4 regions of the Nonomuraea sp. NPDC052129 genome follow, and region 4 is predicted to be linked to each of the others. Evidence: riboswitches for the same ligand, from Rfam matches in the RefSeq annotation. Region 4 holds a riboswitch; each other region holds the start of a gene.
What was found. A riboswitch is a leader RNA that binds a small molecule or an ion and turns the genes downstream of it on or off. The one in region 4 is predicted to bind cyclic di-AMP.
Positions count from the first base shown of each region.

Region 1: another riboswitch for cyclic di-AMP. It lies ahead of AB0L53_RS21700 (hypothetical protein); the one in region 4 lies ahead of AB0L53_RS03330 (CHAP domain-containing protein).
Region 2: another riboswitch for cyclic di-AMP. It lies ahead of AB0L53_RS47175 (CHAP domain-containing protein); the one in region 4 lies ahead of AB0L53_RS03330 (CHAP domain-containing protein).
Region 3: another riboswitch for cyclic di-AMP. It lies ahead of AB0L53_RS19150 (C40 family peptidase); the one in region 4 lies ahead of AB0L53_RS03330 (CHAP domain-containing protein).

Region 1 is NZ_JBFAVX010000009.1:80,778-87,831, forward strand. Features, by position in the region: gene AB0L53_RS21670 (NAD(P)-dependent oxidoreductase) at 1-42, opposite strand, end outside; gene AB0L53_RS21675 (roadblock/LC7 domain-containing protein) at 277-654, shown strand; gene AB0L53_RS21680 (hypothetical protein) at 658-1,539, shown strand; gene AB0L53_RS21685 (roadblock/LC7 domain-containing protein) at 1,569-1,943, shown strand; gene AB0L53_RS21690 (hypothetical protein) at 1,962-2,333, shown strand; gene AB0L53_RS21695 (alpha/beta hydrolase) at 2,399-3,244, opposite strand; gene AB0L53_RS21700 (hypothetical protein) at 3,370-4,110, opposite strand; cyclic di-AMP (ydaO/yuaA leader) riboswitch at 4,292-4,427, opposite strand; gene AB0L53_RS21705 (DUF5302 domain-containing protein) at 4,592-4,792, opposite strand; gene AB0L53_RS21710 (MDR family MFS transporter) at 4,841-6,289, opposite strand; gene AB0L53_RS21715 (PadR family transcriptional regulator) at 6,346-6,882, shown strand; gene AB0L53_RS21720 (aldo/keto reductase) at 6,917-7,054, opposite strand, start outside.
Region 2 is NZ_JBFAVX010000035.1:42,272-49,325, forward strand. Features, by position in the region: gene AB0L53_RS47160 (four-helix bundle copper-binding protein) at 1-101, shown strand, start outside; gene AB0L53_RS47165 (CHAP domain-containing protein) at 327-998, opposite strand; cyclic di-AMP (ydaO/yuaA leader) riboswitch at 1,011-1,157, opposite strand; gene AB0L53_RS47170 (NlpC/P60 family protein) at 1,716-2,156, shown strand; cyclic di-AMP (ydaO/yuaA leader) riboswitch at 2,334-2,488, shown strand; gene AB0L53_RS47175 (CHAP domain-containing protein) at 2,503-3,234, shown strand; gene AB0L53_RS47180 (M56 family metallopeptidase) at 3,573-4,529, opposite strand; gene AB0L53_RS47185 (BlaI/MecI/CopY family transcriptional regulator) at 4,526-4,897, opposite strand; gene AB0L53_RS47190 (C40 family peptidase) at 5,047-5,991, opposite strand; gene AB0L53_RS47195 (DUF305 domain-containing protein) at 6,518-7,054, opposite strand, start outside.
Region 3 is NZ_JBFAVX010000007.1:240,694-247,747, reverse strand. Features, by position in the region: gene AB0L53_RS19170 (MarR family transcriptional regulator) at 26-517, opposite strand; gene AB0L53_RS19165 (EamA family transporter) at 563-1,489, shown strand; gene AB0L53_RS19160 (NAD(P)H-binding protein) at 1,557-2,198, shown strand; gene AB0L53_RS19155 (helix-turn-helix transcriptional regulator) at 2,217-2,990, opposite strand; cyclic di-AMP (ydaO/yuaA leader) riboswitch at 3,102-3,238, shown strand; gene AB0L53_RS19150 (C40 family peptidase) at 3,242-3,841, shown strand; gene AB0L53_RS19145 (GNAT family N-acetyltransferase) at 3,867-4,562, opposite strand; gene AB0L53_RS19140 (alpha/beta hydrolase) at 4,681-4,905, opposite strand; gene AB0L53_RS19135 (nuclear transport factor 2 family protein) at 4,998-5,360, shown strand; gene AB0L53_RS19130 (LuxR C-terminal-related transcriptional regulator) at 5,400-5,651, opposite strand; gene AB0L53_RS19125 (BTAD domain-containing putative transcriptional regulator) at 5,764-7,054, opposite strand, start outside.
Region 4 is NZ_JBFAVX010000001.1:718,646-725,699, reverse strand. Features, by position in the region: gene AB0L53_RS03355 (enolase C-terminal domain-like protein) at 1-824, opposite strand, end outside; gene AB0L53_RS03350 (carbohydrate ABC transporter permease) at 843-1,727, opposite strand; gene AB0L53_RS03345 (sugar ABC transporter permease) at 1,724-2,569, opposite strand; gene AB0L53_RS03340 (extracellular solute-binding protein) at 2,556-3,848, opposite strand; gene AB0L53_RS03335 (GntR family transcriptional regulator) at 3,979-4,635, shown strand; gene AB0L53_RS03330 (CHAP domain-containing protein) at 4,823-5,320, opposite strand; cyclic di-AMP (ydaO/yuaA leader) riboswitch at 5,507-5,648, opposite strand; gene AB0L53_RS03325 (hypothetical protein) at 5,954-6,160, shown strand; gene AB0L53_RS03320 (tetratricopeptide repeat protein) at 6,201-7,054, opposite strand, start outside.

The DNA.
Region 1 (7,054 bases), on a different contig from region 4:
CTGACCGACCATGCCGGTCGCGCCAAAGAGAAGGATCTTCATATTCTCCAGAGTATCCATTGGATACTGGCGAGCTGGGCCAAGAATAATGTGAGCGATACTCTTAGATGTCGCAAGCAATACTCCCAATCAGGAAATCTCCGTCGCGGTTAGGTTTTTCTCCCCCTTAGCCGTAGACATCTTTAACCTCATACATATCTCGCTTTATCCGATCACCCGGCCGCCATCCGCCGCTCCTACGCTGTCCCCGTCCTCATGACGGCGTGGGAGGGTCACGTGCTGGGACTGGATGACTGCCTGACCGAGGTCATGGCGATACCAGGGGCGCTGGACGCGATGCTGGTGGACCAGACGAGCGGCATGGCCGTGGCTATCAGCGGACCGCCGCAAGGCGTGGACGCCGAGAGCTCCGCCGCCGCCCTGACGGAGACGCTGCGCGCGACCATGGACGGCCTGGCCCGCTCCTGCCCGGGTGAAACTGTTCGTATCGACGACATGCTGGTAACTACCGACAAAGGCCATCATTTACTGAGATTCCTCGAAACGGTATTCGAGGGGCCGCTCGTCATTTACCTGCGCCTCGACCTGGAACGGTCGAATCTCGCCCTGGCGCGATACCGCCTGCTGAACATCTCCCGCCAATTGCTCACCTGAGCCATGGCACCGCTGGACACGCTTCTGGCCGGTCTAGCCCGTGAACGGGCCACGGGCGCCCTCCGCGTGGGCCGGGCCGGGACGATCTTCCTCAGCGAGGGCCGGGTCACGTACATGGAGTGCGCCCAGACGCCCGGCGTCGAGCGGCTGCTGGCGGCACGCGGGCGGCTGCCGGAGACCGCGCTGCGCAGGCTGCAGGCCGACGGGGGCTGCGCGCGCCTGCTGGAGGAGGGGCCCGTCACGCTGGGCGAGCTGCAGTACTGCGTGCTCGGGGCCGTCCTGGACGCCGCGTTCTTCCTGCTGCCGGCCGGCGGGTCGCGGCCGAAGTTCCGGCCGGGCGAGCAGCACTGGCTGGGCGGGCAGTGGTTCTTCGACGTGGCGGGCCTGATGCGGGAGTGCGCGCGCCGCCGCGCCTATCTCGCGCAGATCTGGCCGTCCGCCCAGTTGGACACGGCTCCGGTACGGCCGGCGCAGTGGCTGCCGGGCAGCGGGGTGACTCTGGACTCGGTCCAGTGGGAGGTCCTCACCGGGGCCGGGGCCGAGGCGACACCGCTCGACCTGGCCAAGCGGATCGGCAGGTCCGGCTATTCGGTGCTGCTGGCCGTACGGAGGATGGCGGCGGCCGGGCTGCTGGCACAGCCCGTGGAGACGACCACCACCACGCGCGCCCCGGAAGAGAGCGCGACGAAGACCGGTGAGCACAGGGCGAAGACCGCCGGAGACGGGCAGGGGGCGCTGCCGCAGCGGGGGCGCGTGCCCGCCGCTCAACGGCCGCCGCACGATCCCCGCGCCCCGGGCCTGCCGCTCGGCCCGCCGGTCACGGCGGACCCCACGGACCTGGCCCTGCTGATGCGCCTGAAGAAGGCACTGGAGGAGCTGACATGAGGTTCCCCCGCCCGCAAAGGAGGCCACCGGTGGAGCTGCGTGAAGAGGTGCTCAGGGAGATGGTTCTCCTGCGCGAGCGCACTCCGGACATCAGCGGGAGCGTCGCCTGCACGGTCGACGGCATGAGCATCGCCTGCGACAACGCCGACGGCAGTGGCGAGCAGGTCGCCGCGTTGTCCGCGGCACTGCTCGCGCTGAGCAGGCGAATGACGATCATGACCGGCCAGGGCGTACTGGAGGAGACGCTCATCTCCGGCACCGCCGGCTTCGCCGCCTTCTACGCGGCGGGCCCCACCATCGTCCTCGCAGTCCTGGCTGAGCCCGGCACCAATCTCGGGCTGCTCCGGCTGGAGGGGCGCAAGACGGCGGCCAGCGTGGCCGCCATCTCAGCACGGATTCACTGAGCTTGAACGGAGGAAGGCATGGCCAGCATGGACGTCTCTCTCAAGGAGATGATGACGATCGACGGCTCCATCGGCGCGGTGATCGTCGATCACGGCAGCGGCATGGCGCTGGGGGCGCTCGGCGGCTCCAAGGACCTGGATCTCCAGGTCGCCGCGGCGGGGAACACGGAGGTGGTCAAGGCCAAGCTGCGCACGATGGACTCGCTGGGGCTCAAGGACTCCATCGAGGACATCCTGATCACGCTCGGCGGCCAGTACCACATCATCCGGCCGATCACCGGCCGCGGCGGCAAGGGGCTCTTCCTCTATCTCGCACTGGATCGGGCACGGGCCAACCTGGCGCTGGCCCGGCACCAGCTCCGCGGGATCGAGGAGAAGCTGGAGGTCTGAGAGATCCGGTGGCTCGCGTCCGGGCGCGGCGGACACGAGCCACCGACCTCCACCGATCCCTTACGTCAGCTCGTGGTGAGCTTGGTGATGGCGCCGACGATGTCCGGCCAGAGCGGCCGGGGCAGGTCATGGCCCATACCGGGGAACGTCAGCAGCGTGGCGCCCGGAATCGCCGCCGCCGTGGCGTGGCCGGCGGCGACCGGGACGAGAGCGTCGGCCTCGCCGTGGATGACCAGGGCGGGGATCCCCAGCGTGCCGAGCCGCTCCGTGCGGTCACCGGAGGCCATGATCGCGGCCAGCTGCCGGGTCGTGCCCGGCGGGTCGAAGCACCGGTCGTACGCCTGGCCGGACAGCCGGAGGATGCGTTCCCGGTCCATGTCGAAGCCGGGCGAGCCGATCACCGCCCAGGTCCTCAAAGACTGGGCGAGCACGGCGTCCCGATCGGTCGGGGGCGCGGCGAGCAGCACCGCGCTGGCCTCCGGCGTGGGCGGGGCCACGTCCGGGCCGGGAGTCGACATGATCGAGGTAAGGGTCAGCACCCGCTCGGGGTGCCGGATGGCGAGCGTCTGGGCGATCATCCCGCCCATCGAGGCGCCCACGACGTGGGCGGCGGGCCAGCCGAGGACGTCCATCAGCCCGGCCGCGTCGTCGGCCATGTCGTCCAGCAGATACGAAGAGGACGTCCCCAGTGTGGGAACGCCCTCGTCGTGCAGGTGCGTGGAGAGTCCGGAGTCACGGTTGTCGAATCTGACGACGTGATGGCCCTGCTCCGCCAGGAGCTCGCAGAGCTCGTCGTCCCAGTGGATGAGCTGGGCGCCGAGCCCCATGATGAGGAGCAGGGGACGTCCGCCGGGTGAGCCGAAGGTCTCGTACGCGATCTCGATGCCGTTTGCGGCTGCAAGCGTGGTCACGAGGTCAGAATGACATTCTGTTTCCCGCGACGCAAAGACCGTCAGCTCCGAAATAGACGACCATCAAGGCCGTCGGCTCCGGACCTGACGGCCGTCAGCAAGACCGTCTTCGGACCTGACGGCCGTCAGCGCCGGACGAGCTTGCGGATCCGGTCGCGGCCGACCGTCGAGCCGCCGAACATCGCCAGCGCGACCGCCGCGGCGGCGCCACCGATGGCGTTCGACTCGACAACCTTCTCTTCAGCCTTGTCGGCCTTCTTGGCGGCCACCGGCACAGCCTTGGCGGGAGCGGGCTTGACCGCGGCGGGCTTGTCACCCTCGGCCACGATCTTCGGGGGCTTGGCGGGGTTGTGGTCCACGACGGCGTACGCACCGGTGGAGAAGGGCTGCGGGTAGTTCTTCTTGCCCGGGCCGCTACCCCACTTGGTGATGACATAGTCGATCTTGATGTGGCCCGCGCCACCGTTGCCGTCCACGCCCAGCGTGCTGGAGTTGAAGCGGCCACCGGTCAGGGCGGCGAAGGTCTTGGCGTCGAGGTCGAGCATGACGCCGCTGGAGGACGGCACGCCCGGGCCGCGGTCGCCGACGAAGAAGGGCATCTTCTTGCCCTTGTAGACGACGTAGCCCTCGGTCATGAGCGGCCAGCTCGGGCTGGCGGCGAGCCCCTTCTGCATGGGCTTGCCGCTGGCCGGCAGCCCGGTGTCCCCGGCGCGGCCGGAGGAGTCGTCCCAGAAGTAGGACGCGGTGGTCTTGCCCTTGAGCAGGACCTTCTTGTCACTGCCGGAATCGGCGTGTGCGGCGGTGCCTGCGCCGATGGAGATCGCACCGACGACGGCGGCGGTGAGCATGGCAGATCGAACAGACATGGAGTAGCAAAGTCCTTTATACGGGAACAAGGGGATTGCGCTCGCGAAAGGTGTGCGTAGCCGGGCAAAACGCCAAACGGGCGCTACGCGGAGCGTGGAAGAGCGGGGGGAAGGTGCCGGTCAGTCAGCGGACGACAACACGCGGGCTGGCGGCACGACGCGGGGGTAACGCATGCGGTAGGTGTCCTCTCCATCTCGCCTACCGGGTTAGCTGACGGGTTCGGACGTGGAGATGCCCTACCGACCGCGGTCGGATTCACCCCTAAGGAACGTTTGGTTCCCCGGTTCCCGCGAGCGGGATTCGGCGCCTGCCGGTTGGTACTCCCCTGTTGAAGCCCCAAAGTCACCGGCTGGTAACTCCATGAACTATAGGTACCGAACCGGACAAAGGCAAACATAAGGCCATGAAACGGGCGAAGATCTACCTAGGAGGTCAAGAAAAAAGGGGGTACGGCATGCCGTACCCCCAGAAAAGCTCAGGTCAACCGCCGCTCTTCCGCCTGAAAGAACGCTTGCTGGCGGCGGGCCCGTGAGCGCCGTGAATCTTGGAAGGGTCGTTGCCCCTGCCACCCGCGCTCGAGTCGGCATGCTGGTTACGCTTGCGCTCCAGCGCCTCGCGGAACTTGCGCTTCATCTCGTCCTCGGGAGTTTCGTCGACTTCCGGCTCCGGTGTTTCCGCCATGAGGACCTCCTGGTGTTGGGGACAAGAACCAGCTTCCCATGACGGCGCTCAGGACGCGAAACTGGCCTCGACCTTGGACTGGGGCGTTTCCCGGTCGATCCGCGCACCGGGCATGGCGATCAGGGCCACCAGCGCCACGAGGGCGCCCGCGACACCCAGCGAGGGGATGACCAGGGCCGCGGCCGAGGCGTGCGCGGCAGCCAGTCCGTGCAGCGGCGCCTCGGTGGCGATGACAGAGGTGTAGGCGGTGCCGGCCAGCGCCAGGGCGACCGAGCCGCCGATCTGGCGGAAGAACGTCAGGTTGGCCGAGGCCGTACCCATGTACTGGGGCGGCACCGAGTCCCGCACGGCCACGGTCAGGCCGGAGAGCATCGGGCCCATGCCGAGACCGATCAGCGCCATCCACCCGACGAGCACCCAGGGCGGCGTGTCCAGCGTCAGACCGGCGCACAGCAGCGTGCCCACGACCAGCAGGAACGGCGCCGCCACCAGCCACGGCTTGTAGACGCGCGTCCGGCTGATCAGCGCGCCCACGACCATGCTGCCCACCACCATGGCCAGGGTCAGCGGGTAGATCCGCAGCCCCGACTCGGTGGCGCTGGCGCCGAGCGCCTCCTGGAAGTAACGCGGCAGGAACACCACACCGGCGAACATGCAGAAGGCGGTGAAGAAGGAGGTCACGTTGACCAGCGTGTACGTACGGTTCCGGAACAGGTGCATGGGCATGATGGGCGCCTCGGCCCGCATCTCCACCACCACGAACACCACGAGCGACACCAGAGCCAGCACGATCGGCCCGATCACCGGCACGCTGGTCCACGTGTGGCCGTCGAGCCCCTTCTCGGTCAGGCCGATGAGCAGCGCGCTGATGCCCACCGTGAAGACCCCGATGCCCAGGTAGTCAGGCCGCCCGCCACCATGTCCCGGCTGGCGCGGCAGGCGCAGCACGATGATCGCGATCAGCACCAGGCCGATCGGCACGTTCACATAAAAGGCCCAGCGCCAGCTCGCATGGTCGGTGAAGAGCCCGCCCAGGAACGGCCCGGCGAGGTAGCTGAGCGCCATCACCCCGCCCATCGCGCCCTGCACCCGCGCCCCGCCCTTCTCCGGCGGGAACAGTTCGAGCACCAGGGCGATCGACAGCGGCAGCAGCGCGCCCGCGCCCAAGCCCTGCAACGCGCGGAACAGGATGAGCTGCGTCATGTCCTGCGCCACCCCGCACAACGCCGAGCCCAGGAGGAACACGGACATGCCGATCAACAGCAGCGGCTTCCTGCCGTGCTGGTCCGACAGCCTTCCATAGAGGGGCACGGTCACGGTCGAGGTCAGCAGGTAGGCCGTGACGACCCAGGTGTAGAGATCGACGCCGCCCAGCTCCGTGATGATCCGCGGCAGGGCCGTACCAACGATCGTCTGGTCGAGCATTCCCAAGAACATGCCGCCGAGCACGGCGACCAGCAGGAGGCCATCGCCTCTGCGCTTCGTGTCAATATTCACGTGTGGAGAGTGACATGTAAGGATTGACATGTCAACCCATTGGTATGCTTGCCGACATGTCCCTACGGATCGCGCTGCTCGGGCTCCTCGACGCCAGGGGGCCGGCCAGCGGCTACGACCTGGCGAAATCCTTCGAGCGGTCGCTCAATCACGTCTGGCAGGCCGGGCACACGCAGATTTACCCGGAGCTGGTGAAGATGGCCGCCGACGGACTGGTGGCGGTCGAGTCGGAGGGGGCGCGCGGACGGAAGATGTACGCGATCACGCCCGAGGGCGCGGAGCAGGTGCGCTCCTGGCTGGTCGAGCACGAACCGGTCGGTGCAATACGCAGCGAGGTGGCCCTCCAGGCGTTCCTGCTTCCGCTGCTCGACAGGGAGTCGGCCATCGCGGTGGTCGAGCGCATCAGGGCGGGGTTCCAGCAGCGGCTGGCCGTCCTGGAGTGCAAACCCGAGGACGGGTCGAGGCTCGGCCGGTACGCGCTCAATCTCGGCCTCACACAGGGCCGTTCGGCGCTCGCCTGGGCCGATGAGACCCTGGCCGAGCTGCGCGGGCTGGAGCCGGCCGACCAGCCGGCCCCAGCCCACCTGCAGTAGGACTAAGAAAGCGTCCAGCTATGAAAGCGTCCAGTTAAGAAAGCAGGGACAGCTCTTCAGCGGTGAGGACGAGGTCGGCCGCGGCGGCCGAGTCGACGATGCTCTCCGGCCTGCTCGCCCCGGGGATGGGGATCACCACCGGGCTGCGCGCCAGCTCCCAGGCCAGGCAGAC
Region 2 (7,054 bases), on a different contig from region 4:
AGTGCGGGCGGCACACCAAGCACGCCCACTGTGGCATCTGTGCACAGGCCTGCCGTGACTGCGAACGCGCTTGCCGGGACCTGCTTGGGGTTCTCGGCTAGGCCTCGGCACGACCGGAAGTCGATCTCCTAGGACGACGTGCCCGGCATCACGGGGGCGAATGCCGAGTACGTCCGAACGGATGGCTGCGGTTGTCCCCTCCCGGGAGGACCAGCCAGCCGACTTTTCACTATATGACATAGTAGGATCGGCCGCTAATGCTGATGCGCGGATAGCCGCATAGCAGCTCTCTTACAGCAATTGCCGAAGCGACGGCTTCCCTGATGTCAGGACTTGTACTGCGGATAGCCATAGCCGACGACGTCGGACTTGGGTCGCACCCGCTCCTCGACCTTCCCATTGCCGGTGTTGCCTTCGATCGCGGTGATGGTGCCGTCGCGGTTGTCCTTCTTCACCAGGCCCATGTGGTCGATGGAAGTAATGCTCTTGTCGCCGCCCCATGCGTAGTAAACGACGGCTCCGGGCTTGGCAAGGGTGCCCCAGCGTCCGTTGTTCTTGAACCACCGCGCCCATGTGACCGTATAGGCGTCCCATCCCATCGTCGGCCTAACGCCGGTCTGCTCACCGACCCAAGAGACGAACATGGCGCACCACGGAGCGTTGGCGTAGGCCTGAAGGCTTCCTCCGTCGCGGGCCAGAGTCTCCTGGGCCCTGGGGGAAGTCATGTACCAGCTGTGGAATCGGGTGCCGCCGCCGCTGGCGTTCTCCGTCGTCCCCACCTGCTGCTGGGCCAGCTTCAGCACGGCGTCCGCTGTGACCTGGCGCTGGGGCTGGGAGGAAGTCGCAGACCGCGAGACGCCAGTTTGGGTCTCGCTGGCGTGGTCGCTGGCGAAGGCGGGCGTACTGGTGATGAGTGCACTGGCCACGGCCGCTGCGGCGAGGGTGAGGCCGTGCTTACGGGCGGACCTGCCGTAGTTCGGCAAGAGGTGTTTGGACATGCGGGGAATGGCTCCTTGCTTCCATGCCGCCTACCGGGTTAGCTGACGGGTTCGGGCGTGGAAGTGCCCTACGGAGCCCCGTTGGGACGGGCGCACCGATTCACCCCAAGAAAGTGGATCCCCGGCTCCGCGAGAAAGCGGACTCGGCGGCCGCGGCTACGATCTGCACACAACGCCGGTGCAGACGAGACGCGGTCTCGGCATTACAGGCCACCATCGGAACGCTGCGGCCTTGGGCCTGTAAAGGTATGCAAGCCAAATGGCCAGCGCAAGCGAAACCTTTGGAAGCCGACCCCAATGCCCTGTGTGGCCTAGGGTTCAGCCATTAATCCTTTACCTTTACCACGGCGTGGTGCCGTGCCTGAGCGGTGGGCCGCTGTGTCGCTGTTCGGGTTGTGCATAATGTCGCAGTGACTATGAACCGTAGTAGCGTGCTGCCCCGAGCGGTGTACCTAGTGGCCGGACTCGTGGTTGCAACGCTGGTAGCGGGGATGTTAGCCCTCGTCGACTACGAGCGACCGGCGAAGCCGCCCCGGCGTCTTCGGGCTGGACCCGGGAAGCCGGGCAAAGCCTCGCCGGCGCCTGAACCGCCCGTTGTGGCGGCCCTCGACCGTCTGCGGGAGCCACACCTGCTTGTGGTCGCGAATCGTCCGCTGCCTGAACAAATGATCGAGCGGGTTCGAGTACGCAAAGGCGTGAGCTCCATGGAGATCGTCGATGCGGCGGCGATACCGCTCGGCGGTAGGAGGGTGGGAACGGTGGGGGTGGAACCATCGACCTTCCGGGCCTACACGCCCAAGCCGACCGTGCGCGGCGGCGAAGAGCAAACTGGGCGCCCCGTATGTCTGGGGCGCCGAGGGACCTGACGCCTTCGACTGTTCCGGCCTGATCCAGTGGGCCTTTGGCAGGGCGGGCATTCGGCTGCCGCGGGTGACGCATCAGCAGTTCGCCAGTGGACCCCGGGTCCCGTTTTCCCAGATGCGATCGGGTGACCTGATCTTCTGGCGGCTGGACCCCACCAACCCGGGCTACATTTCCCATGCCGCGATCTACTGGGGCGACGGAAAGATGATCCAAGCCCGGCGGACGGGGGACGTCGTCAAACTGGTGCCCGCCCACACGCGCAATCTCGCAGGCGTGGTGAGGGTGATTGAGTGATCACGCGTTGACCCGCTGCGGTGCTTGCCTTGCGTATAACAACGTGTAGCGCACGGTATTGGTCGGTCTGCGTTGGATAGATCTTTTATGCCAAAAATCTCATTTCGGTAACCAGTCACCCTTTCTACCTACTACAGTCCTTCGTACTTGCCGGTGACTTGCCTTCGCGGTGGAGGCGGCCGGCTGGTGCCGAGGCCCGCGCCGCGGGAACGGGGGAACCAGAGCCTGGAGCGATCCACGCATGGGGTGAATCCGCCACGGATGCGGCGGTAGGGCGTCATCTCCTGGCCCGAACCCGTCAGCTAACCCGGTAGGCCATAAGGAGAAAGGGTCAAACCCCGGACCTATGCCATCCATTGTGGACGGGCTGCTCGACGCTGCCCAGAAAAATCTCGGCTATCGCGAGAAAACCGACGGCTACAGCAAGTTCGGTAACTGGTACTACGCCAACGTGGACAACAGCGACCCCTACTTCAAGACCGCCCCATGGTGCGACATGTTCATTACCTGGGCCGCCAACCAGGCGGGCGTCGAGAAGTACGTGGGGGATTTCGCCTACACCGTCGACCACGCCAAGTGGTTCAAGGAGCAGGACGCCTGGAGTGACAAGCCGGAGCCCGGCGCCATCGTCTTTTACGACTGGAGCGGGTCACGCGATGTGGAGCGGATCGACCATGCGGGCATCGTCGAGAAGGTACAGGGAGACCAGATCTCCACGATCGAGGCCAACGTCGACAAGGTGTGGCTCAAGCGCAAGGACAGGGACCAGAGCAAGGTCGTCGGCTACGGCCTTCCCCGCAAGGTCAAGGAGAAGTTCGGGGAGGGTGAGACGTTCGTCCTGACGGGCGGCAACCCGCGGACGCCTCTGGTCCGGAAAGGGGTCGTGCAGGCGGCGGGGAAGGCGCAGGAGACCGATGTCGTCCTGCCGACGGCCTCCACGGAGAGCATCGCGGTGTCTGGGGTCGTGTTCGCGGGCGTGCTTTGCGTTGCCGTCGTGGTCAGGCAGGTGAGACGTCGAAGCTCTGCCAGAGGCAGGCAGCAGCGGTATGCCGGCCGTCACCGTTCGATCATGGCGTAGCGGTTCATGATCTGGCAGGGCGGAAGGCGGCGGTGAAGTCCGGCCCGCCGTTCTTGGACCCATAGACCGTGCCGTCCTCGGTGGCGGCTACCAGTCGCTGCGGGTCGGGTGTCCGCCAGCGCAGCAACCTGCCGAAGCAACTGGGCTGCGCCATGTTGAAGGACGGCTTGGTGGAGGTCAACGAGTTCGGGCAGAGCTCGGTGAAGGGAGTCTTCGCGGCCGGCGACATGGCCAGGCGGGCGTCCATGCCGTTCCCCGGCTGGCCAGGTGATCATCGCCGCCGGTCAGGGCGTCACCGCGGCCCTCGTGATCGATCAGGAGTTGCTGTACGCCTGAGCTCAGAGCAGCGAGAGCGTGTGGCAATGATGCGCGATCAGCGCGCTCACCCCCGGAAACACCGCCAGAGCCGCCGGTCCTGCGAGGAACAAGGTGACGGCCACCGTGCCCACCAGCCGCTCGCGGCGGTGGAGCGGCGCGGCCGGATTGAGCATGCGGCGCACCCTGCTCAACGCGTTCTCGCCTGCAGCGCCCAGCGCGAACGCGGGCACCCGCCCGGTGGCCAGACCGACCAGAGCCGCGGCGAGGTGCAGGCGCGGATGCTGTCCCGCGGCCACATCGTCGGCCCGCAACTCCACCAGGCGGGCCACCTCCGCTTTGGCCGTTGCGAACAGCGGGAGAGCAGGAAATGCCTTGGCCAGGCCTTCAGCCAGGGCAAGGAGAAGATGGTGGCGTCCCCGGAGATGGGCTCGCTCGTGCGCCAGCACCGCGGCCACATGCTCGGGCGGCAGAGCGTGGAGCGCCGCCGTGGTGATCACGGCCTTGTTCGCCCTGCCGGGCAGGCAGTACGCGAGCGGCTCGTCGTACTCCAGGACCACCGCGTCCAACTCGCCGTCACGCCGGCCCAGCAGGCTCAGCATCTCCGAGTGCCGGGCACGCTCGCGCCGTGAGGTCAGCAGCACCCTGATCACGCAGAACACAGTCCGTGCGGTGATGAACCCGCTGACCAGGACGGCCAGCCGGAATCCGGCGGAGGCCACGTCGACGTCGGATCCGTGGCCGAGAAACTGCTTGCACACCTCGAACAGCCTGGCCAACCCGTGCCCGACCGCGTCGCCGGGGATCGCGGCACTCAGCGCGGCCATCACCGCCGAGAGGACCGCGGAGATGTCCGCGGCCAGCCACATGGAGATCGCCAATCGGGGGGCCCGCTCGGCCCAGGCGGCCTTGACGAGCAGTCGCGGCAACACCGTGGCGGCACCCACGGCGTAGACGACGAGGACCAGGGCGACCGTCATGATCGACGGGTGTGCGCCGGGAACACCTGAAGGGCGGATTCCAGCGCGGCAGCCTCCTCCGGGGTCAGCCGCTCAAGGAAGTGAACCAGCGTGGCCGCCTGGTTACCGCCGCTGGCCAGCGTCTCGCGCATCAGCTCGGCGGTGTAGGACTCCTTGGTGCCGACTGGCTTGTACACGTACGCCTTACCCACCGGCTCGCGCTTCAGCAGGCCCTTTTTGTAGAGCTTGTCCATCACGGTCATCACGGTGGTGTAGGCGATCTCGCGATCCTGTCGCAAATCCTTCAGCACGTCTCTCACCGCGGCGGGGCGGTGGTACGACCACATCCGGTCCATGATCACCGACTCCAGGTCGCCCAACGTCCGCATCTTCTTGTGGCCTCCTGCCGCGATTTGTTTTCATGCTACTTGGGATCGTTGATACGGGGCCACAGTGTGCAACCTTGTGGACAACGCACATAGCTCCACGTTGCCAGTACTTCCAGCGCCATTTCGACGTGCGGGGCTCGGCGGCGGCTTTATGGGCGGACTGCGCCGAGGAGGCGGTTGCGCCAGTAGTCGTCGAGCTCGACGACCTTGATCACGTCTCCGGTCTGCGGCGCGTGGACCATCTTCCCGTTGCCCGCGTACATGCCCATATGTCCCAGGCCCTTGCTGAACAGCAGGTCCCCAGGCTGGAGGGCGTCCAGCGAGACGCGACGACTGGCGCCCCAGGCCCACTGTGTGTACGTCGTGCGGGGAATGGCGACCCCGGCGGTACGCCAGGAGGCCTGGGTGAGGCTGGAGCAGTCGTAGGAGTTCGGCCCATTGGCGCCGTACCCATACGGCTTGCCCACTTGCGCGAACGCGAACTGCAGCGCGATGCGGGCGTTGCCCGAGGCCGGGCCGGTGTACTTGATTCCCGTGCTGTTGGGATTGCCCGACTTGAAGGCGCCGAGCTTGCGAAGGATCTTGGTCTGCTGGGCGATCAGCTTCTCGACCTCGGTCTTGTCGTCGTCCACCTTCTCGCGCGCCTTGTCGGCCTCGGCCAGGACATTCTTGGCCTCGTTGCGCCGGTCGCGCAGGTCCTTGATGCTGTCCTCGTACGCCCGTAGTTTGGCCGACCGCTCGGTGGCGATCTGGCCCAGTGCCGCCATGCTGCTCAGCGTCTCGCCCTGGCCGGCGTAGGTCTGCCAGTTCTCGAAGCCGCCGTACTGGTACTGGTTGACCGCCACCGTGACGAGATCCGCGCGCAGGGCGTCCGAGCGCACCGTCTTGCGGCCGAGGTCGGCGTTGGCCGCGTCGTACTTCTGCTTGGCCTTCTTGTACGCCTCGGTGGCCTGGTTGTACTGCTCGACCACCTTGTCGGCCCGCTCGTTCAGCTTCACCAACTTGGCCCTGGCCTTGGCAGGTGACGGCGCGGCGGCGGCGGTGCCGGGGGCGGAGACTAATGTGACCAATGCCAGCGCTGTGGCCCCTGCCATCTGCCCAAGCCTTGTCGGCGCAGCCACTACGATGCCTCCTCGTAAACATCCAAGATCTGGGGCGAATAGTACCGAAGTGAAGGGTTTTATTAGCCTGTTCGAGTCGATTGGCCTCGAGGGCGGGACGTACTACCCGGCATAGCGGAAGGCCGCCGCCCATGTGTGGATACGCGCGCCATCTCCGGAGTGTTCAGGTGCTCAACTTGCCCTGCTGTCGGCGGGCTGTTCGTCCATCGCGGACACACATCACGGGCCACAACGGCGCCACCTGTAGCCACGTCGTCCACGTCCACGATCCCATCGCGCACGGCCGCCACCTCCGGTGGCTGTTCTGTGACGCTGCCGAGCGCTCCCCGGCCCTCTGGCCAGACGCTCGGTCCGTTCTTCGGAAGGGAAGGTTCTGGGAGGTCACTGGGCAGGTCAGCGGAGTGAAACTCAGCTTCGTGACCTCCGAGGTCAAAGCCGCTGGTTGAATCTGGCATGCCTCGGCCCCGTACGGCCGGGCGCCGTACGGGATCCGCCGCGGCTAGAGCGTCGGGAGCAGCTGCTTCAGCTCAGCGAGCTCGCTGCGCAGGCTCGTCTGGATGGTCTTGGCCATCGTCTTCGTCTTGGCGTTGCTGCCCCTGGCGATCTCGTTCTGGGTCACCTTGATGGCGCCCTGATGGTGGCTGATCATCATCTGGGTGAACATGCGGTCGAACATGCCACCCTTCATCTGCCGCATCTTGGTCATCTCGGCGGAGGACATCATGCCGGGCATCGACGTCATCATCGGGTCGTCGTCGGCCATGGGCTCCTTATCCCAGGCGGTGAGCCAGTTGTTGAGCTTGCTGAGCTGCGGCTGCGCCTCCATCTGCATCTTCATGGCGAGATCCTTGACCTTGGCGTTGGAGGCGTTGGTCTGGGCCCACTTGGCCATCCGCAGGGCCTCCTGGTGATGCGGGAGCATCATCTGGACGAACATCACGTCGCCATCGTTGAAGTCCGCCTTGGGCTTCGACGAGGACATGTCCATGCCGTCCATGTTCGTGACATCTGCGCTGGCCCCGTCGTTCGACGAGGC
Region 3 (7,054 bases), on a different contig from region 4:
TCCCCCGGGAGGCGGTGTACGCCGTTCAGTCCAGGCTGTCGCCCAGTGACTCCAGGAGCTCCTTGAGCTCGCCGGCCAGGGCGGCGCGCCGGGGCTCGGAGAGCGCGGCGAGCAGGCGGCGCTCGGTCTCGACGTGATCGGGCAGCACCCGGTCGATCAGCTCCCGGCCCTCCTCGGTGAGGGCGACATACACGACTCGGCCGTCCTTCTCGCTGGGCGTACGGGACACCAGGCCCCGGGACTGGAGGCGGTCGAGGCGCTGGGTGATCGCCCCCGAGGTGACCATGGCCGATTTCATGAGCTCGGCCGGGGTCAACGACCGCCCATTGCGCCGCAGCGTGGCGAGCACGTCGAACGACGCCGAGTCGAGCCCGTGAGCGCTGAACGTACGGGTCAGCTCCGTGCCGATCAGCCGCGACAGCCGTGACAGCCGCCCGATGATCGCCATCGGCGACACGTCCAGGTCAGGCCGCTGCTCGGCCCACTGCTCCAGCACCCGGTCAACATGATCAGTCACAATCCCACCCTATCGGATGTCTTAGCGGTGAGATACATTGTCTTAGTGCTAAGAAATCGACTTGCCCTGATCATGGTGACCGCGCTGGCCCCGGCCATCTGGGGGACCACCTACCTCGTCACCACCGAACTGCTGCCGCCCGGCCGCCCGCTCCTGGCCGCGGTCGTCCGGGCCCTGCCCGCCGGGCTGCTGCTCCTCCTGCTCACCCGGCGCCTGCCGCAAGGGGTGTGGTGGTGGCGCGCGTTCGCGCTCGGCGCGCTCAACATCGGGCTGTTCTTCGCGCTGCTGTTCATCGGCGCGTACCGGCTGCCCGGCGGGGTGGCCGCGACCATCGGCGCGGTGCAGCCCCTTCTGGCCGCCGGCCTGTCCTCCGGCCTGCTCGGCGAGCGCCTGTCCGCGCGTACGGCGATCGCCGCCGTGGCGGGTGTGGCCGGTGTCAGCCTCCTGGTGCTGCGGGCCGACGCCCGGTTGGACGCCGTCGGCATCGCCGCGGCGGCCGGGGGCGCGATCGTCATGGCCACCGGAGTCGTCCTCAGCAAGCGGTGGACCTCACCGGCGCCCCTGCTCGCGACCACCGGCTGGCAGCTGGTGGCCGGCGGCCTGCTGCTGCTCCCAGTGGCCCTCCTCGTCGAAGGACCGCCGCCCGTCGCACTGACCCCGGCGAACCTGACCGGGTACGCCTACCTCGCCGTCATCGGCTCGGCCGTCGCCTACTCGCTGTGGTTCCGGGGGATCCGCGCCCTGTCCCCCACCCACGTCACCTTCCTCGGCCTGCTCAGCCCGTTGGTCGCCACCGCGCTGGGGTGGCTCGCCCTCGGCCAGTCGCTCACCATTGCCCAGATCGTGGGCGGGCTCGTCGTCGTGGCGGCCCTCATCGCGGCCCAGACCAGCCGCCCTCGTCGCGGCCCAGAGCAGAAGCCGCCGGGTCAGGCGGACGCGCCCGCTCGTGACCGGCTGATCCCCACGCCCTGACCGTCCGATCCGCACCCTCTCATCCCTCACATCCCTCACATCCCTCACTGCCGATCAAGGAGAAATCATGCGCATCACCGTGTTCGGAGCGGCGGGCAGCGTCGGCGCTCGTGTGGTCGCCGAGGCGCTGTCCCGTGGCCACGAGGTCACCGCCGTGGTACGCGACCCGGCCCGCTTCCCGTCACTGCACCCCGGCGCCCATCCCCAGGTCGGCGACGCCGCCCATGTCGAGGACGTGACCAGGCTCGGCACCGGTCAGGACCTCGTGATCAGCGCGACCCGCCCGCCCACCGGCCGCGAGCACGATCTCGTCACGACCGCCAAGGCGCTGCTGGCGGGGCTCGCGGGGACCGGCGTCCGGCTGCTGCTCGTCGGCGGGGCGGCCGGGCTGACCGTTCCAGGGTCCGGCGGGCGTACCGTGCTCGACGACCCGCGCTTCATGTCCGACGCCTACCGCGACATCGCGCTGGCCTGCAACGACCAGCTCGAAGCCTGCCGCGCGGAGACCGGCGTGGACTGGGCGTACCTGAGTCCGGCCGCGGTGCTGGCGCCGGGCGAGCGTACCGGCGTCTACCGACTGGGCGCCGACGAACTGCTCTTGGACGCCGAGGGGAACTCGGCGATCTCCATGGAGGACCTCGCGGTCGTACTGCTGGACGAGGCGGAACGGCCCGGGCACCACCGGGTCAGGTTCACCGCCGCGTACTGACGCCACCCGGCGGCGGCGTCAACGGTTCCCGACCAGCCGGGTGGTCTCGTCGTCGGCGGGGAAGTACGCCTCGACGGCAACCCCTTCGAGCGTGATGTCGAATGCCGCGCCGAACGTCGTGATCGTACTGAAGAAGCAGAGCTCGTCCCCCCGATGCGTGATCCGTACGGGCAGCGCGATGTCGGCGGGGTCGGGCAGCGGCGCCTCGCCATCGTCTCCATAGGCCAGCAGTTCCTCGTAGAGCGCGCTCAGCTCCGGATCCCCCGCACGGGCGACCTGCCTGGCGAGCCGGGGCAGCAGGAAGCCGCGGACCTGCGCCAGGTTCCGCACCCGCGGCGCGAACCCGTCCGGGTGCAGGCCAAGCCGCATCATGTTCACCGGCGGCTCCAGGAGGGCCGGGGCCACGTCGTCGAGGAAGACGTTCATGGCGTCGTTGGCCAGCAGCAGGTTCCACCGGTGGTCCAGGGCCATCGCCGGATACGGCTCGTGCCCGCGCAGGATCCGCTGGAGCGCCTCGTGCGCCTTGCCCAGATCGGGGTCGTCAAGCGGGCGCTCGGGGTAGATGGGCGCGTACCCGGCCGCGAGCAGCAGCCGGTTGCGCGCGCGCAGCGGCACCTCGAGCTGTTCGGACAGGCGCAGCACCATGGACCGGCTGGGGATCGTCCGCCCGGTCTCGACGAAGCTGACGTGGCGCGCGGACACGTCGGTCTGGAGGGCCAGGTCGAGCTGCGTGAGCCCGCGTCGGTGCCGCCAGTCCCGCAGCAACTCCCCTATCGGCTGATCCATGTTCATACCGGCCGGTTCTACCTGGCCCGCCGGGGTGGTGTCGATTACCTGTCATGTCATGCCCGCCTGGTTGACGCCCGATTTTAGGCAGTTTACAAGTCTTTGACCGTTTTGTTAGTGTTCGTCCCGCCTAATCCACTCACCTGCGTGGAGCCGGGGACCCAAGTTCCCTCTGGGGCGAATCGGCATCGCCGTAGGGCCACTTCCAGGCCCGAGCCCGTCAGCTAACCCGGTAGGCCGTATGGAAGGACACAGCAGTGGCTCCCCTCGCCATCTGCCTGGCGGCTGCCGTCGCCGGGCTCACTCTGGCCGCTCCAGCTCACGCCGACCCCACCACCCCTGCCGGCCCCACCACCCCTGCCGGCACCGAGAGCAAGCCCGTCCAGCAGACGAGCCAGACCACTCCGGCCTGGAAGGTCGCCCTCAAGTTCGCCATGAAGAAGCGCGGTATCCCGTACGTCTGGGGCGGGACCAGCGACAGCGGCTACGACTGCTCCGGGCTCATGCTCAAGGCGTACAAACACGCCGGGATCGAGTTGCCGCGCACCACGACGGAACAGTACGCCGCGTTCTCCAAGAAGATCTCCTGGGCCCACCTCAAGCCAGGCGACCTGGTCTTCTTCCACGGACTCGGGCACGTGGGGATGATCTCGAGACCCGGATACATGGTGCACGCACCGCACACCGGAGACGTGGTCAAGGAGGAGAAGCTCTCCGACTGGCGCAGGGACTCCTTCGCGGGCGCCGTACGGCCGGACCCCAAGGGCGTGCGGCTCTCCATCGAGCAACGCAAGACCACCATGCTCACCGCCGGCCTGTGGCCAACGGCGGGGGCCCTGCGGATCAAGGTACGGTAGCGCCCCGGCTCAGTGACGGAAGCCGTCACGGCGTGCGGAACCCCCGGAAGGTCACGGGCTTGCGGGTCTCGAAGCCGAGCCGCTCGTAGAGGGCGATCGCGCCGGTGTTCGCCTCGGCTACGTGTATGAAGGGCCGTTCGTCACGAGCCACGATCCGCGCGACGAGCGCACTGACCAGGCGGGCGGCATGGCCTCGCCCGCGTGCCTCGGGGGCGGTGCAGACGGCGCTGATCTCGGTCCACCCCGGCGGCCGTAGTCGCTCACCCGCCATCGCCACCAGGGTGCCGTTGTCGCGGACGCCGAGATAGGTGCCGAGTTCGCGAGTACGCGGCCAGAACGGCCCCGGCTTGGCCCGCGCGACGAGGTCGAGCATCTCGGGCACGCTGTCCCTGCCGAGTTCGACCACCTCGGTGCCGGTCTCGGCAGGGCGGCGGCTGCCGCCGGACCAGGTCATCTGGCGGCCTTCGAGGACGAAGACCGGCTCCCAGTCCGGCGGTGGCACCGATGCGCAGCTGAACATGTCGGCGAGCTCGCCTCGGCCGAGCAGCCGGGCGAGGTCGGCCCACTCCTGCGGATCCGGGTCGGCGGTCACCGCGGAGAAGGTCGCGACATCCGGCTGGTACGTGGCCGCCCCGCCGAGTAGGCGGGCATGGTGCGCGTGGTGACCGCGCAGTGATGCGCCCACCGGGTCATCGAGTGCGGTGGCGTCCCGGTTCGCCATGGTGCTGTGCCTCTCGTGTCGTACGGGGCTGACGCTGGCCCAGCTGGACAGCGATCAGGTCCAGCCGGTCATCCTACGGGCCCAAGGCTGTGGCACCTCTCGGAACAGATCCTGATGTTCAGTCCGCGTGGCAGGTGATGTCGGCGGCGGGCAGGGTGCCGTCGCCGAAGTAGGTGTTCACCGCGTTCTCCACGCAGGCGTTCGGCAGGCGGCCGAAGATGCCGTGCATGCGCACATCCTGAAGGGTGACCAGGCGGTCTCGGCGCCGGCGACCCCGGTCCCGGTCATCACCCCGGCACCTACCGCCAGCGCGGCGAGCACAGCAGCCACCCGTTTCATTCATCGTCAACCCGAGTTGCTTCTTCGCCCGAGCATCGGGGGAAAGTACATCCCAGGTAATCGACACCACCCCGCGGCCGCTGTCAGCGTTCTCCCATGACGAGCAGCAAAGAACTGATCATGTCCGGCTTCGCGGAGTTCGCCGCGGGCAACATCGAGGTGCTCCAGACGCTCCTGAGCGAGGACTTCATCGAGCACAGCCCGGGCAACCCATCGGGCAGGCAAGCCTTCATCGACTTCATCAGGGACTCCCCGCTGGCCACCTCCCGGCTGGAGCTCAAGCGGGTCGTGGCGGAAGGCGATCTCGTGGTGATGCACTATCACCTGATCCCCCGGGAAGGCGGGCGCGGCCTGGCGGTCGTGGACTTCTGGCGGGTCGAAGACGGCCTGATCGCCGAGCACTGGGACGTGGTCCAGCCGGTCCCCGAACCGGCGGAGGTGCCACACGGCATGTTCTGACGCGGCTCCCACGACGATCCTTGGGAGCAGCCGGGTTCCTCAAGGAAGCGGCTCGGATGCGCCCGGTGGCCAGATGCCGACGTCCAGGAGCTTGTGGGCATAGGAGTACGCCACGAGCTGGCTCCGGTTACTGCAGGCGAATCGGTCGAGGAGCTTGCTGATCCGCTCCGCCACCGTATATCGGCTGAGTTTCAGCTCGCGGGCGATTCTTGTCGTCGTATATCCCCTGGCCAGCAGGACGATCAGCCGCGTGTCGCGATCAGTTATCAGATCGTCGAAAACAAGATCCATAGCAAGTCCCGATTCGGATCGCCTTGGCCAGAGGCGCCTCTGGTGAAAGCACCTCTGTGTGCAAGCTAGAAGCGTCTGCTTAATCAGCGGTATGGCCGGACCATGCGAGCGGTTAAGGATCGGCCCTGGCCAGCTGCCCTTGGAAAATCTCCTCGTAGAGGTTCCTGAGTACGGGGCTGGGGTCGATGCCGAGTTCGGCCACGAGATGCCGGCGTACGGTCTCGAACTGCGAGAGCGCCTCCGGCGCGCGGCCGCAACCGGCGAGAGCGGTCATCCTCGCCGCCACGAGCCGCTCTCGCGCGGGAAAGAAGGGCACCAGGTCGTCGAGCCGGTTCAGCACCTCGACGTGGCCGCCCCGCTCGATCTCGAGTTCCGCCCAGTCCTCGTTGACCGTGAGGTACAGGTCGGTGAATCTGCCGACCGCCTCATCGACCAAGGCGACACCCGAGAACTCCGCGAGCGGCTGGCCGCCCCACAGGCGCAGGGCGTCGTCGAGCGCGGTCAACGCGGCCTCGGCGTCGCCTCTGCGCCGCATGTCCCGGCCGGCGCCGGCCAGTCGCCGGAACCTGAGGAGGTCGAGCTCGTCCGGCCCGGCGTCGAGCCGGTATCCCCAGCCTTGGTAGGAGATCCGGTCCCCGAATCTCCGCCGCAACGCCGAGACGTAGACCTGCAGGTTCTTGCGTGCCGTGGGGGGTGGTCGTTCTCCCCACAAGGAATCGATCAGCTGGTCCGTCGGAACCACCTGGTTCGGGCGGGAGAGCAGGATGGCCGCCAGCAGCCGGGCCTTCCTGGCGCTGACGTGCACGAGCGTGCCGTCCACCCGGACCTCGAGCGCGCCGAGCACGCGGGCGTCCAGGCGCGAGGTGCTGGCTTTCGCCAGCTTGATCCGGTCGGTGCCCAGCGCCAGGAATCCGGCCAGGTCGATCGGCGCCGAACCCGCCCTGGCCACCTGGCGGTGGAGTGTACGCACCGTGGAAAGCGTGGCGATGGAGACGTCGTTGACCCCGGCCTTGGCTTCGAACCATCGCCAATCGCCGTCGCGATTGACTTCGAGGAACACCGGTCCTTGCCTGGTCAGCAGGAAGTCGAAGGCGCCGTAGCGCAGGCCCCAGATCCCGGCGAGCCGGTGCACCGCCTCCACCACGGGCTCCGGCGCCGCCGCTGGAGAGACCGTGACCGACGCCTCGTCGCGCCAGATCGCCTCCGGCGATGGTTTGCCGACGCGGAAGGCCCGGATCTCGCCATCCACGAAGTAGACGCGCAGCTCCGCCCAGTGGTCGACGTACTCCTGGACGATCATGGGCGCGTCCCGCGCGGGCAGCTTCCTGGCCGCGACGCCGGCCACGATCTCCGGGAAGACCCCGTGCAAGGTGCCCGGTTCGGTCTCGACGAAATGCTGGTCG
Region 4 (7,054 bases):
CCGGTGATGCCGCCGCGCAGGCCCGCGCTGGTGCGCACCGCGGTGGCGGAGCCGTTGGCGATGAAGTCGGCGGTGTTCATGTGGGCGCCGTCACTGGTCTCGGCGACGATCAGCGGTACGTCCACCTTCTCGGCCAGGCGCTGGTAGGCGGTCGCGCTGAACTCGCGCATCGGCTCCTCGTACCAGAGGTAGCCGGCCTCGGACAGGACCCTGCCCAGCTTGATCGAGTCGAGCAGGTCGAACCCGGCGGATCCGTCGTACATCAGCGGCACCGAGTCGCCGACGTGCTCCCGCAGGGCGGCGCACAGGGCGATGTCGCGGTCGACGTTGCCCCAGGCGTGCAGTTTGATGGCCGGATAGCCCAGCTCCAGGCATTGGTCGGCGGTGTCCAGGTACTCGCTGATGGTGGCGAAGGTCGCGGTGGAGGCGTACGCGGGGATGGCGGAGCGGTACCCGCCGAGCAGCCGGTGCACCGGCAGCCCGGCCGCCTTGCCCGCGATGTCCCACAGCGCCACGTCCACCAGGCCGTGGATGTAGAGCGGCATCTCCTCGATGCGGTCCAGTTCCCAGACGCGGTGCCACAGCCACTCGCGCTGCAGGGCGTCGGCGCCCAGCAGTTCGGCGCGGAGCCGCCGGTCGACGATGTCGGCCAGGATGACGCCGCGCTGGCTGTAGGCGTAGCCGACGTAACCGTCGTCGGTGGACAGCACGAGCCAGCCACCTGTGTGCGCGGGCTCGGACCCCGGCAGACCGTCGCGCCAGCGGAAGGCCGGCGTGACGGCGGGCCGCGCGCACAGAACGACGTCGACAGCGGTGATCTTCACATTCACTCCGTTGCGGTTTCAGTTCTTGACGGCGCCGTCGAGCAGCCCGCGCACCAGGTGGCGCTGGGCGAACAGGAAGACGAGCGCCACGGGCACCACGGTGAGCACACCCGTGATCGCCGCTTCTGGCCGGTGGATGGGCAGATCGCTACCGCCCAGCGCGGGGTTGAGCGCCGGTGAGCCGGAGATGAGCACGCCGAGCCCGACCGGGAGGTTGAAGGTCTCGTCGTCGCCGAGCATCACGAACGGCAGGAAGTAGTTGTTCCAGTTGCCGATGAAGGCGAAGAAGGTCAGCAGCGCGATCAGCGGCTTGCCCAGGGGCAGGGCGACCCTGGCGAACAGGGCGGCCTCCGAGCAGCCGTCGATCCTGGCCGCCTCCAGCACCTCGCGCGGCAGCAGGGTGGAGAAGTAGATGAAGGCGAGGTAGACCCCGAACGGGTAGAGACCGGCGGGCAGGATCACCGACCAGGCGGTGCCGGTGAGCTGGACCGCGTTCACCTCCAGGAAGAGCGGCAGCACGAGCGCGGCGGGTGGCACGATCATCGCCAGCAGCGTGGAGAGGAGGATGACCCGCCGCCCGGCGATCTTCGTCGCCGCCAGCGCGTACCCGGCCAGCAGGGACGTGGTCACCGACAGCAGCACCGCGCCGCCGGTGTAGAGCACCGAGTTGCCGATCCACTGGTAGATGACGCCGTCGTTGAAGGTGGTCAGGTTCCGCCAGGCGGTCAGGTAGCCGCCGAACGAGCCGAAGGACAGCGGATGCCCGCCGGTGATCTGGGCGTCGGACTTGGTCGGCGCCAGCACCAGCCACACCAGCGGCAGCGCGCAGGCCAGGGCCACCAGGCCGAGCACGACGGACAAGGACATCCGCCACACCCACGCCCCGCCGAGCCGATCGGTCATCGGTCGACCTCCGTCTCGAAGAACTTGGCCTTGAACACCAGGAAGCAGGCGGCCACAGTGCAGAGGGCCAGCAGCATCAGGCACAGCGCGGCGGCCGCGGCGAAGTCGCCGTTGTCGAAGGCGAACAGCAGGCCCAGCTGGTTCAGCGACCAGGACTTGGAGCCGGTGAAGGCCACGCCGTACAGCAGTTGCGGCTCGATGAAGATCTGCAGCCCGGCGGTGAAGGCCAGAATGACCATGTAGACCACGTACTTGGAGATGAGCGGCAGCTTGATCCGCAGGGCCGTCTGCCACCAGGTGCAGCCGTCCATCCTGGAGGCCTCCAGCACCTCCTGCGGCACTCCCTGCAGGGCGCCGTACATGATGACCACCCACTGACCGAACCCGGTGGCGAAGGCCATCAACGCGAAGATCACCACCAGGTGCGCCGGTTTCAGCACGTCGTTGCCGGTCCGCAGGCCCATGCCGCTCAGCAGGGGCGCGAAGGGGCTGAGCGCGGGCTGGAGCATGACGTACCAGAGCAGCACACTGGCCGAGCCGGTGACCGCGCCCGGCAACATGTAGACCAGCCGCAACGTCGTGCCGTACAGGGGACGCTGGTCCTGGACGAACAGGGCCAGCAGCAGCACGCCGATCACCATGACCGGCAGGTACAGCGCCATGAACAGCGACACGTTGCCCACCGCGGGCAGGAACCGGAAGTCGGCGGTCGCGTTGACATAGGCCCGTGGGTCGCTCAGGGACTCGTAGAGCGCGTACAGGATGGGGCCGATCCCGAAAACCACCAGCAGGATCAGGTACGGGGCCACGCACAGCCAGCCGAACAACTTACCCGACGTCATAGCCCTGGGCCTTCGCCAGGTTCACCAGCTCGGTCTGCAGCGCGTCCAAGCCGGCCCCGACGGTGCCGCCGGAGCGGATCGCGGGGACAACCGTCTGGGTGAAGGCCCCCTCCACGTCATAGCGGGTGGGCTGCTGCACCGGGTTGACCTTGGCCGCCTGCTCACGCATGACCGGGAACGGGTCGGCGGCGTAGAACGGGTCAGCGGCCAGCCGCTTGGCCCACGCGTCGGCCGAGGGGCCGTAGGCGGGGTAGGTCGGCGCGCTCTTCTGGTAGCCGGCGTCGGTGGTCATCCACTGGATGATCTCGGCGGCGCCCTTCATGTTCTTGGAGTGGCGGGAGACCAGGTAGACGCCGCCGCCCGCGCTGCCGGACCAGTTGGTCGTCTCGCCGTCCCAGGACGGGTATGGTGCCGCGGCGATCTGGCCGTTGGGAGTGGCGAACAGGTCCTTGGGCTTGAACAGGTAGTCGCCGAGCCAGGAGGCGCCGGGCAGCATGAGGACCTTGCCCTCCTTGCCCAGCTTGGCCATCTCCGGGTCGAAGAGCCCCGCCTTGGTGACCGATCCGTTCTTGATCAGGGGGTCGAGCACGTCCGCGACCCGGGTGCACTTGGCGTCCTTCAGGTTGATGTGCACCTTGTCCGGCCCGGTCACCTGCTGGATCGGGCAGCCGCTGGACCAGAAGTAGTCGTAGTAGGTGAAGAAGCTGCCCGCGCTGCCGATGACATAGCCGGGGTGCTCCTTGGCCACCCGCTCGCCCAGCGCCCGGTAGTCGGTCCACGTCTTGGGGAGCTGGTAGCCGAAGCGCTCCATGAGCGGCTTGTTGTACCACAGCACGGTTTGGGCCAGGTCGTTGCGCAGGCAGTACAGCTTGCCGCCGACCTCGCAGGGCGCGTTGGCCGTGCCGAAGTCCTTGCGGATCTGCCCGGGCAGCAGCGAGTCGAGGGGCTGGGCGTAGTTCAGCTTCCCGGCGAACTGGGAGACCACGTTGGGCTGCCCCGCGAAGACGACGTCCGGCCAGCCCTTGCCGGTGCGGTTGAACAGCTGGATCTTCGTCAGCAGGCTCTGCCCGTCGTAGGTCTCGACCTTCATCTTCAAGTTCGGGTGGGTCTTCTTGAACTGCTCGAATCCGGCCAGCCGGGTGGGGTCACTCCACACCAGTAGCGTCGCGTCGCGGTCCTCGGTGATGGCCCCGCCGACGGCTGCGGGCGTGCTGGACGAACAGGCGGTGAGCAGGGCGCCTGCGAGGCACGCCGTTATGGGGATGCGAACTCTGATCACAGCTGGCCTCGACATAATCGTGTACGATGTTTGAAGTCAGATGTTGCATGCACGTTACGCCGACGTCAACCCCATGTGCCGCTAGGGTGGAACGCCAGGAGGCTTGGATGACCGACTCCCCGAGGCTTGGATGACTGACTCCCCATCGCCAGAACTGGCGCTCCCACGGCGGCAGGTGCTCGCCGACGACGTCTACGACGTGTTGCGAGAAATGCTGCTCAGCGGGCACATTCCGCTCGGCAGCCGGGTCAAGATCGATGCTCTGGCCACGCAGCTCAAGATCTCCAACACGCCGATCCGCCAGGCTCTGGGGCGGCTGGAGGCGGACGGGCTGGTCAGCAAGCATCCCTACCGCGGCTTCGTCGCCGCCGACCTGCCCGACCGCAAGACGATCTCCGACCTCTACGAGTGCAGGCTGCTGCTCGAACCTCCCACCGCGCGCCGCGCCGCCGAGGAGTTTCGTACGGAGGACCGGGCGTTCCTGCGCCGGCAGGTCGACGTGCCGGGCGGCGACCTCGCCGTGCTGGCCAAGGCCGACGAACTCCTGCACGGCAAACTCGCCCAGATGTCGGGAAACCTGGTCGTGGCCGAGACGCTGGAGCGGTTGTTCGTCCGTTCGCGCGCTTTCCGGATCTTCTACGCCAGGGAAGGCGCCGCCGAGCTCACGCGCGACGAGCACGAGGCCATCGTGCGGGCGGTCGTGGCGGGCGACGGCCCGGCCGCGGCGGACGCGATGACCGCCCACCTGCGGTCGGCGGGGCAGCGAATGCTCGCATCACTGCCGTGAGGCTCACAGCCGTGAAACTCACGGCCGGACGCCTGAGGTTCGCGGCCGGGCTCACTGCCGTGAGATTCGCGACCGGGTACTGAGCCCGGGTACTGAGGCTCGCGGCCGGGTGCTGAGGCTCGCGGCCGGGTGCTGAGGCTCGCGGCCGGGTGCTGAGGCTCGCGGCCGCGAACGCGTTCTGTGCGGGTCAGGCGGCGTAGTGCGGGTAGCCGTAACCGACGACCTGAGAGGTGGGACGGACACGCTGCTCGACCTTGCCGTTGCCGGTGTTGCCCTCGATCGTGGAGATCGTGCCGTCGCCGTTGTCCTTGACCACGAATCCGACATGGCTGATGGAGCTCAAGTCCTTGCTGCCGCTCCAGGAGTAGAAGACCACGGCGCCGGGCTTGGCCACGGTGCCCCAGCGGTGGTTGGCGGCGAACCACTTGGCGTGGGCGACGGTGTAGGCGTCCCAGCCGATCTGGGGGCGGGCGCCGCTCTCCTCGCCGACCCAGGAGACGAACATCGAGCACCAGGCGGCGTTCAGGTAGTCCTGCCTGCTGCCGCCGTCACGCTGGACGGTTTCGGCGGCGCGGGGTGAGTTCACGTACCACTTCTGGAACTTGGTGCCGCCGCCGTTGGCGTCCTCGGACGTGCCGACCTGGGCCTTGGCCAGGTTCAGGACCTGCTGGGCGGTGACGTTCACCTGGGCCTCGCCGTTCCTGCCGCCCTGCGCGGAGGCGGGGGCGGCCTGAGCCGCGATGGGGGTGTGCCATGCGGGGGCCGTGGCGGCGTTCGCAGCGGTGTGGGCGCCGAGGGCGGCGGCGGCGATGGTCGCGCCGAGCGCGATCTTGGCATAGTTGATCTTGGGGGTGCGGATAATGGTGATTACTCCTTGCTTCCATTCCGCTTACCGGGTTAGCTGACGGGCTCGGGCGTGGAAGCTGCCCTACAGCACGTTGACGTGCCGATTAGCCCCGATCGAGACATGGGTCCCCGGTCCCGCGCACAGGCGGGTTCAGCGGTCACAGGTGATTGCCTGTGATGCATGTGATGGGTATGACGTCCGTACTCGGACATTGGCGGCGCGGCCAGAGGCATACTCGCTGTCTAGGCCAGGCGCACAGAGGGGTCTAACGCACCCCTGACCTGGGTAATTCCAGGCAATGAAATCGCCACGCCCAGCACGGCCGGCTCGTCGATCCGTCAAGTAGCGGGGGTACCTTGGTGAAGTCGCGCCAGGGCGCATCTGGAAAAGGTTCGCGTACGGTCTGTCGAATTCGCCTCGCCTGTCCGATGTAGAGGCGTACCGACCGGACAGACAGCCAAGGAGACCCTCATGGCGATGACGGCCGCGGCGGACGCGGGCCAAACGGACGCGGGCCAAACGGAGGTGGGACGGGCGGAGGCGGGTCAGGCGGTGGCCGACGCGCATCGGCGGGAGTGGGCTTTCGTGCTCGCCGCGACCGTGCGCGTCGCGCAGATCTGGACCTGGCCGAGGAGTGCGTTCAGGAGGCGTACCGGGTTCGACTTGCGCTGCCACTGACAGAAGACACCGGACCCGCCCGGCCGCCATGACCTCCGGGTCACGCAGCCGGCCGGTACTTGCCGATCAAGAGGCGAAGGGCCTGCACGCATCCAGCTTCGGCCTCGCGGTACACCTCCATCGCGTTCCTGGCAGAGGATATGGCTCCTTGACGTTCCTCTTCCCACTCACGCGCTTCACGGCCGAAGCGCCGAGCGGCGGCCATGCTGGATGAGTCCGAAAGACGCCCGGCAAACGATTCCACCGCAGATTCGTCGAGCCCACGCCAGTCGCCGCCGCCCTGCGGCCGGGGCTCGGCCAGGAGAGAGAGGAACATCTGGACGGCCGTCTCATGTTCCTTGTTCGCGTGGTCGGCCCAGTGCCTCGCGTTGACTACCTGGGCTCTGGCCAGCGACGCTTCATGTGAGAATTCGAGAAGAATGTCTCCGCAGTCACGATAGATGTCGGCGATCCTGCCGGTCCGGGCACTCATCTCCACGAAAATCTCATGGAGCCTCGCGCCGTCGTCATCTTTCGCATACACGCCTCGGCTCGTGTAGAGCAGAGCCCTGATCCGGGCGTCGTACTCCGCGACCCGCTTCACCGCATCTTGCAGCTGTCCGGCAAGCGACGCAACCTCGACCTGGTTCGCCGGCAGGGGGTCATCTGTCAGATCCAGCGCGTGCCAGGGAAAAGTGAACGTGGGCAGCCCAACGGCCGACCATCCCGAGGAGAGGGGAACGCCGAAGTCCGTAGCGGGCATCGGCTCCGCGGCTTGATGCGAACCACCACCGAAAGACCGGCTCACAGTCGACAGCAGGTTCGTGGCCCGGCTCAATGATTCGCGCACCGTCTCCTGCGACTCGGACACGAGCGAAATGAAGTCGGCCAGGAGCGCCTCGATCGACGGTGAGT